DNA from 3 places in the Streptomyces sp. NPDC045470 genome. Region 1 is predicted to be linked to each of the others. Evidence: predicted binding sites of a transcription regulator. Region 1 holds the regulator's gene; each other region holds the start of a gene.
What was found. The regulator HrcA, encoded in region 1, represses chaperone genes, less so after heat shock. The targets are predictions, from matches to a motif close to TTNGCACTCNGNNNNNCNGAGTGCNAA.
Positions count from the first base shown of each region.

Region 2: a site for HrcA is predicted at 1,085-1,111, ahead of groL (chaperonin GroEL). Genes of this name have one in related genera too.
Region 3: a site for HrcA is predicted at 837-863, ahead of groES (co-chaperone GroES). Genes of this name have one in related genera too.

Region 1 is NZ_JBEZAN010000001.1:940,004-942,271, reverse strand. It holds gene AB0A97_RS04145 (MBL fold metallo-hydrolase) at 1-312, opposite strand, end outside; gene hrcA (heat-inducible transcriptional repressor HrcA) at 565-1,581, shown strand; gene dnaJ (molecular chaperone DnaJ) at 1,582-2,268, shown strand, end outside.
Region 2 is NZ_JBEZAN010000017.1:131,286-133,553, forward strand. It holds gene groL (chaperonin GroEL) at 1-933, opposite strand, end outside; gene AB0A97_RS33280 (cold-shock protein) at 1,308-1,511, opposite strand; gene AB0A97_RS33285 (MoaD/ThiS family protein) at 1,951-2,229, opposite strand.
Region 3 is NZ_JBEZAN010000004.1:232,410-234,677, forward strand. It holds gene AB0A97_RS15410 (response regulator transcription factor) at 1-386, opposite strand, end outside; gene groES (co-chaperone GroES) at 1,010-1,318, shown strand; gene groL (chaperonin GroEL) at 1,422-2,268, shown strand, end outside.

The DNA of each region.
Region 1 (2,268 bases):
GTCCTGGGCCCGCGGCAGGAACTCGTCGAGCCCGGCCGCGCCGAAGACCTGGACGCCCGCGAAGGCCGCGGTGCCCAGCACATGATCGAAATGGGGATGGGTCAGCGCGACATGTGTCACGTTCCGCCCCGTGATGCCGCGTAGCTGCCGGCGCAGCTCGGCGCCGTCCCGGAGCGTCGCGCCGGTGTCGACGATCAGCACGCCGGACGAGCCGACGACGGCGCCGGCCGTCTCGTCCCAGCCGGGCATCCGGCGCCGGCCGACGCCCGCGCCGAGCCGTTCCCACCCGGCCTCTTCCCAAGTCGTACGCATACCGAGACGCTAGCCGTATCGCGATAGCGTTGCCCGCCGGACCGGGAGGTTCCGGATGCCCGGCGGCATACGGGGTACGCATTTCGCGGGAGCCCGGAGCACGACTCCGGTACCGCCGCCCTTGCCCTGCCCGTGCGACCCGGCCGTACACTTGGTCAGGGTCTGGCACTCGGCCCTGATGAGTGCCAGGGAAGACGACCCGGAAGAACCCGGCCGCGCGCCGGTGACACGGCCGGACTGGAGGTGTGCGCGATGCTCAGTGAACGCAGACTCGAAGTGCTGCGCGCCATCGTCCAGGACTATGTCGGGACCGAGGAGCCGGTCGGCTCCAAGGCGCTGACCCAGCGGCACCAGCTCGGTGTCTCACCCGCCACGGTCCGCAACGACATGGCCGCGCTGGAGGACGAGGGCTTCATCGCCCAGCCGCACACGAGCGCCGGGCGCATCCCGACGGACAAGGGCTACCGCCTCTTCGTCGACAAGCTGGCCGGCGTCAAGCCGCTGTCCAGCCCCGAGCGGCGCGCCATCCAGAACTTCCTGGACGGCGCCGTCGACCTGGACGACGTCGTGGGCCGTACGGTACGGCTGCTGGCGCAACTGACGCGGCAGGTCGCCGTCGTGCAGTACCCGTCGCTGACCCGGTCCACGGTGCGGCACGTGGAACTGCTGTCGCTGGCGCCGGCCCGGCTGATGCTGGTGCTGATCACGGACACCGGCCGGGTAGAGCAGCGCATGGTGGACTGCCCGGCGCCGTTCGGCGAGACCTCCTTGGCGGACCTGCGGGCGCGGCTGAACAGCCGCGTGGTGGGGCGGCGGTTCACGGACGTGCCGCAGCTCGTGCAGGATCTCCCGGAGTCCTTCGAGCAGGAGGACCGGGGCACGGTCTCGACAGTGCTGTCCGTGTTGCTGGAGACTCTGGTGGAGGAGACCGAAGAGCGGCTGATGATCGGCGGCACCGCCAATCTCACGCGCTTCGGGCACGATTTCCCACTGACCATCCGGCCGGTGCTGGAGGCACTGGAGGAGCAGGTGGTGCTCCTCAAACTGCTGGGGGAGGCCAAGGACTCCGGCATGACCGTACGCATCGGGCATGAGAATGCCCATGAGGGCCTGACGTCCACATCGGTCGTCGCGGTCGGTTACGGTTCGGGCGACGAGGCAGTCGCCAAACTCGGCGTGGTCGGACCGACCCGCATGGACTACCCCGGAACGATGGGAGCGGTACGCGCAGTGGCACGTTACGTCGGACAGATCCTCGCGGAGTCGTAAGTGGCCACGGACTATTACGCGGTCCTGGGCGTACGACGCGATGCCTCGCAGGACGAGATCAAGAAGGCTTTCCGGCGGCTGGCCCGCGAGCTGCACCCGGATGTGAACCCGGATCCGAAGACCCAGGAGCGGTTCAAGGAGATCAACGCCGCTTACGAGGTGCTGTCGGACCCGCAGAAGAAGCAGGTCTACGACCTGGGCGGCGACCCCCTCTCGCAGGCGGGTGGCGGCGGCGGGGCCGGCGGCTTCGGCGCGGGCTTCGGCAACTTCTCCGACATCATGGACGCGTTCTTCGGCACGGCCTCGCAGCGCGGACCCCGGTCCCGCACGCGGCGCGGCCAGGACGCCATGATCCGGCTGGACGTCGAACTGGACGAGGCGGCCTTCGGGACCACCAAGGACATCCAGGTGGACACCGCCGTCGTCTGTACGACCTGTTCGGGAGAGGGCGCGGCGCCGGGCACCTCGGCGCAGACCTGTGACATGTGCCGCGGCCGCGGTGAGGTCTCGCAGGTCACCCGGTCCTTCCTGGGCCAGGTCATGACGTCGCGGCCGTGCCCGCAGTGCCAGGGCTTCGGTACGGTCGTGCCGACCCCGTGCCCGGAATGCGCCGGCGACGGCCGGATCCGCTCCCGCCGTACGCTCACGGTCAAGATCCCGGCCGGTGTGGACAACGGCACCCGCATC
Region 2 (2,268 bases), on a different contig from region 1:
ACCGGCGTTCTCCAGCTTGAGGCCGACCTCCTCGGAGATGACCGTGCCACCGGTGAGGATGGCGATGTCGCCGAGCATGGCCTTGCGGCGGTCGCCGAAGCCCGGGGCCTTGACGGCGACGGACTTGAAGGTGCCGCGGATCTTGTTGACGACCAGGGTCGACAGGGCCTCGCCCTCGACGTCCTCGGCGATGATCAGCAGCGGCTTGCCCGACTGCATGACCTTCTCCAGCAGCGGAAGGAGGTCCTTCACGTTGGAGATCTTCGAGTTGACGATGAGGATGTACGGGTCGTCGAGCGACGCCTCCATACGCTCCATGTCGGTGGCGAAGTACGCCGAGATGTAGCCCTTGTCGAAGCGCATACCCTCGGTGAGCTCCAGCTCCAGACCGAAGGTCTGGGACTCCTCGACGGTGATGACGCCTTCCTTGCCGACCTTGTCCATGGCCTCGGCGATCAGCTCGCCGATCTGGGTGTCGGCGGCGGAGATGGAGGCGGTCGAAGCGATCTGCTCCTTGGTCTCCACGTCCTTGGCCTGCTCCAGCAGGGCGGCGGAGACGGCCTCGACGGCGCGCTCGATGCCGCGCTTGAGGGCCATCGGGTTGGCGCCGGCGGCCACGTTGCGCAGGCCCTCGCGGACCAGGGCCTGGGCCAGGACGGTCGCGGTCGTCGTGCCGTCACCGGCGACGTCGTCCGTCTTCTTCGCGACCTCCTTGACCAGCTCGGCGCCGATCTTCTCGTACGGGTCCTCGAGCTCGATCTCCTTGGCGATGGACACACCATCGTTGGTGATCGTGGGGGCGCCCCACTTCTTCTCGAGGACGACGTTGCGGCCCTTGGGGCCAAGGGTGACCTTGACGGCGTCGGCGAGCTGGTTCATCCCGCGCTCGAGACCGCGCCGTGCCTCCTCGTCGAACGCGATGATCTTGGCCATGTGAAGTGGTCCTCCCGGACTGGGGGTCCCCCCGGACTGCGTCTGGGGGAGGGTGGATACTCCGGACCGCGCTGGCGCCCGCGACGGACGGTTCGTGAGCTGGTGGTTCCTTGCCCCACCTGCCCGCGGACCTCACCGAGTCGGTCCTTAGCTGTCACTCTCACTCGTAGAGTGCTAACGCAATGATTAGCACTCGACCCATGAGAGTGCAAGCGGCTTGGCGGGAGCCATCCCCATGGGGGGCGGGTGCCAAACCAGGCGCGGGCGGACGACCCGCCCTCCCCCGGGACACTCCCGCCCGACCCACCCAAACACAGAAGGCCCGCGCCCCCACAGGGGACGCGGACCTTCGTACGCAGCAGTCGGTCGGCGCTTCAGCCGGCCACGCGGACCATGTCCGCCTGCGGCCCTTTCTGGCCCTGCGAGATCTCGAACTCGACCCGCTGACCCTCCTCAAGGGTGCGGTAACCGTCCATCTGGATCGCGCTGTAGTGGACGAATACATCCGCACCACCGTCGACCGCGATGAAGCCGTACCCCTTCTCCGCGTTGAACCACTTGACGGTGCCCTGAGCCATGCCTAACTCCCCTATTACTGGCCCTTGCACAGGACCGCACTCCGCGGACCCGGGTCAGACCTCACCCCCCGACAGGAGGGGGTGTGCGCCGGAACGCGTCGACCGCCGCTGAATGTATCTGTCCAACTGCCCAGCGCAACAGGTCAGTCGGACGAGAATTCTTCTCGCGAACAATCGCAAATATACGGAGAAAAGCCCATACGGCAGGGCAAGTCGGGCCGGGCAAAGCTCACCAACACGACAAATCATGTCCACACTTCGCGCACAACTTGCCGGGCTCTCATATGCGTTCGGCACGCGCTGGACGAGGAATCACCCCAACTGTATCGCCTTTAACAACACGGAATCGCCCCGTCCGCTTCGTGGCGGACAGGGCGATTCCAGCCGTCGGGCCGGGGAAGGGCCGAAAAAGATCGTTACGGCGTCCCGGGCGACCGGCTCAGCAGCCGCCGGCCACCGCCGGGATGATCGAGACGCCCGCGCCGTCCGGCGTCGGCGTCGCCAGGCCCTGCTCGAAGCGCACGTCGTCGTCGTTGACGTAGACGTTCACGAAGCGCCGCAGCTTGCCGGTGTCGTCCAGGACGCGGGCCGCGATGCCGGCGTGGTTCTGCTCCAGGTTCTGGATGACCTCGGAGAGGGTCGCCCCCTCGGCGGGGACCTCGGCCTGACCGCCGGTGTAGGTGCGCAGGATGGTCGGGATGCGGACGTTGACGCTCATGGTGTTCTGCCTTCCAGCTCGCGGGAGGAGTGCGTAAGG
Region 3 (2,268 bases), on a different contig from region 1:
TGCAGCGTCCGGGGCCGCTCGGCGGCCCGCCCACGCCGGGTGAGCGCCCGCAGCCGGGCCAGCAGCACAACGAACGAAAACGGCTTGGTCAGATAATCGTCGGCGCCCGCGTCCAGCCCTTCGGCCACGTCGTACTCGCCGTCCTTGGCGGTCAGCATCAGCACAGGCGTCCAGTCGTCCCGGCGCCGCAGCCGCCCACAGATCTCGTACCCGCTGGGCCCCGGCAGCATCACATCCAGCACGATCGCGTCGTACACCCCCGCCAACGCGAGCTCCAGCCCCCGATGCCCGTCCCGGGCCACATCCACCCAGTGCCCCTCAGCAGCCAGCCCCCGCCGCAAGGAGTCGGCGAGCCCCTCTTCATCCTCCACGACCAGTATGTGCATGAACTCATTGTCCCGGTTCCGCCCTATTCCCGACAGGACGGACCGGAGGACCGCAGCAGTGGCGCCCACACCACGTGAGCCTCTCCGCCAGTCGAGCGCGCACCAGAACAATCGTTCTTTCCCACCCCCACAGACCTGGGCTCGCCAATCCGACCGGAGGGGGCGGGTAGGGGACCGTCCCCGCGGGCAGTCCGGACACTGGCCCACGTATCCGATGCACCTCAGCTAAAGGACGCCGTGGGGAGCTAAAGGATGCCTTGGGGGTACCCCCGGCCGAAGGCTGGGGGAGAGTTGGCCCCCTACGCGCCCCCGCCGCTCCCACAACGAACCCCGTCCGAGCCCAGGTCACCCCACAACCCCCGCGCGAAGCGCAACCCAGGATTGCCAAGCCCCCCACCTGGGCAAGGTGCCCCACGAGCAGCCCCCCCGAAGAGACGCGCCGAAGGCGCATTGGCACTCCGCTTGACCGAGTGCTAACCGCGTCATAGTCTCGGCTCTGGCACTCTCCACCGGGGAGTGCCAAACACAGCGACGGGCAGGTCCGGCACCCGCGACGACGGATCGACCTGGTCGCCACCTCAGACAGTTAACCCCGTGAGATCTCCGAAGGGGGAGGTCGGATCGTGACGACCGCCAGCTCCAAGGTTGCCATCAAGCCGCTCGAGGACCGCATCGTGGTCCAGCCGCTCGACGCCGAGCAGACCACGGCTTCGGGCCTGGTCATTCCCGACACCGCGAAGGAGAAGCCCCAGGAGGGCGCCGTCCTCGCCGTGGGTCCGGGCCGCTTCGAGAACGGCGAGCGCCTGCCGCTCGACGTCCAGGTGGGTGACGTCGTTCTCTACAGCAAGTACGGCGGCACCGAGGTGAAGTACAACGGCGACGAGTACCTCGTCCTCTCGGCGCGCGACGTGCTCGCGATCATCGAGAAGTAATTCACCGAAGATTGCCTAGTTCTGCGCCCCTGGTTCCCGCGTCTAAACAACCGGTATCCCGGGGCGCAGTTCGTTGCAGAGAACGACTAAGGACACGTAACTCATGGCGAAGATCCTGAAGTTCGACGAGGACGCCCGTCGCGCCCTTGAGCGCGGCGTCAACAAGCTTGCCGACACCGTGAAGGTGACGATCGGCCCCAAGGGCCGCAACGTCGTCATCGACAAGAAGTTCGGCGCCCCGACCATCACCAACGACGGTGTGACCATCGCCCGTGAGGTCGAGGTCGACGACCCGTACGAGAACCTCGGCGCGCAGCTGGTGAAGGAGGTGGCGACCAAGACCAACGACATCGCTGGTGACGGCACCACCACCGCCACCGTGCTGGCGCAGGCGCTGGTCCGTGAGGGCCTGCGCAACGTCGCCGCGGGTGCTTCCCCGGCCGCCCTGAAGAAGGGCATCGACGCCGCGGTCAAGGCCGTGTCCGAGGACCTCCTCGCGACCGCCCGCCCGATCGACGAGAAGTCCGACATCGCGGCCGTCGCCGGTCTGTCCGCGCAGGACAAGCAGGTCGGCGAGCTGATCGCCGAGGCGATGGACAAGGTCGGCAAGGACGGTGTGATCACCGTCGAGGAGTCCAACACCTTCGGTCTGGAGCTGGACTTCACCGAGGGCATGGCCTTCGACAAGGGCTACCTCTCGCCGTACATGGTCACCGACCAGGAGCGGATGGAAGCGGTCCTGGAGGACCCGTACATCCTCATCCACCAGGGCAAGATCGGCTCGATCCAGGACCTGCTGCCGCTGCTGGAGAAGGTCATCCAGGCCGGCTCCTCCAAGCCGCTGCTGATCATCGCCGAGGACGTCGAGGGCGAGGCCCTGTCGACCCTGGTCGTCAACAAGATCCGCGGCACGTTCAACGCCGTCGCCGTCAAGGCGCCCGGCTTCGGTG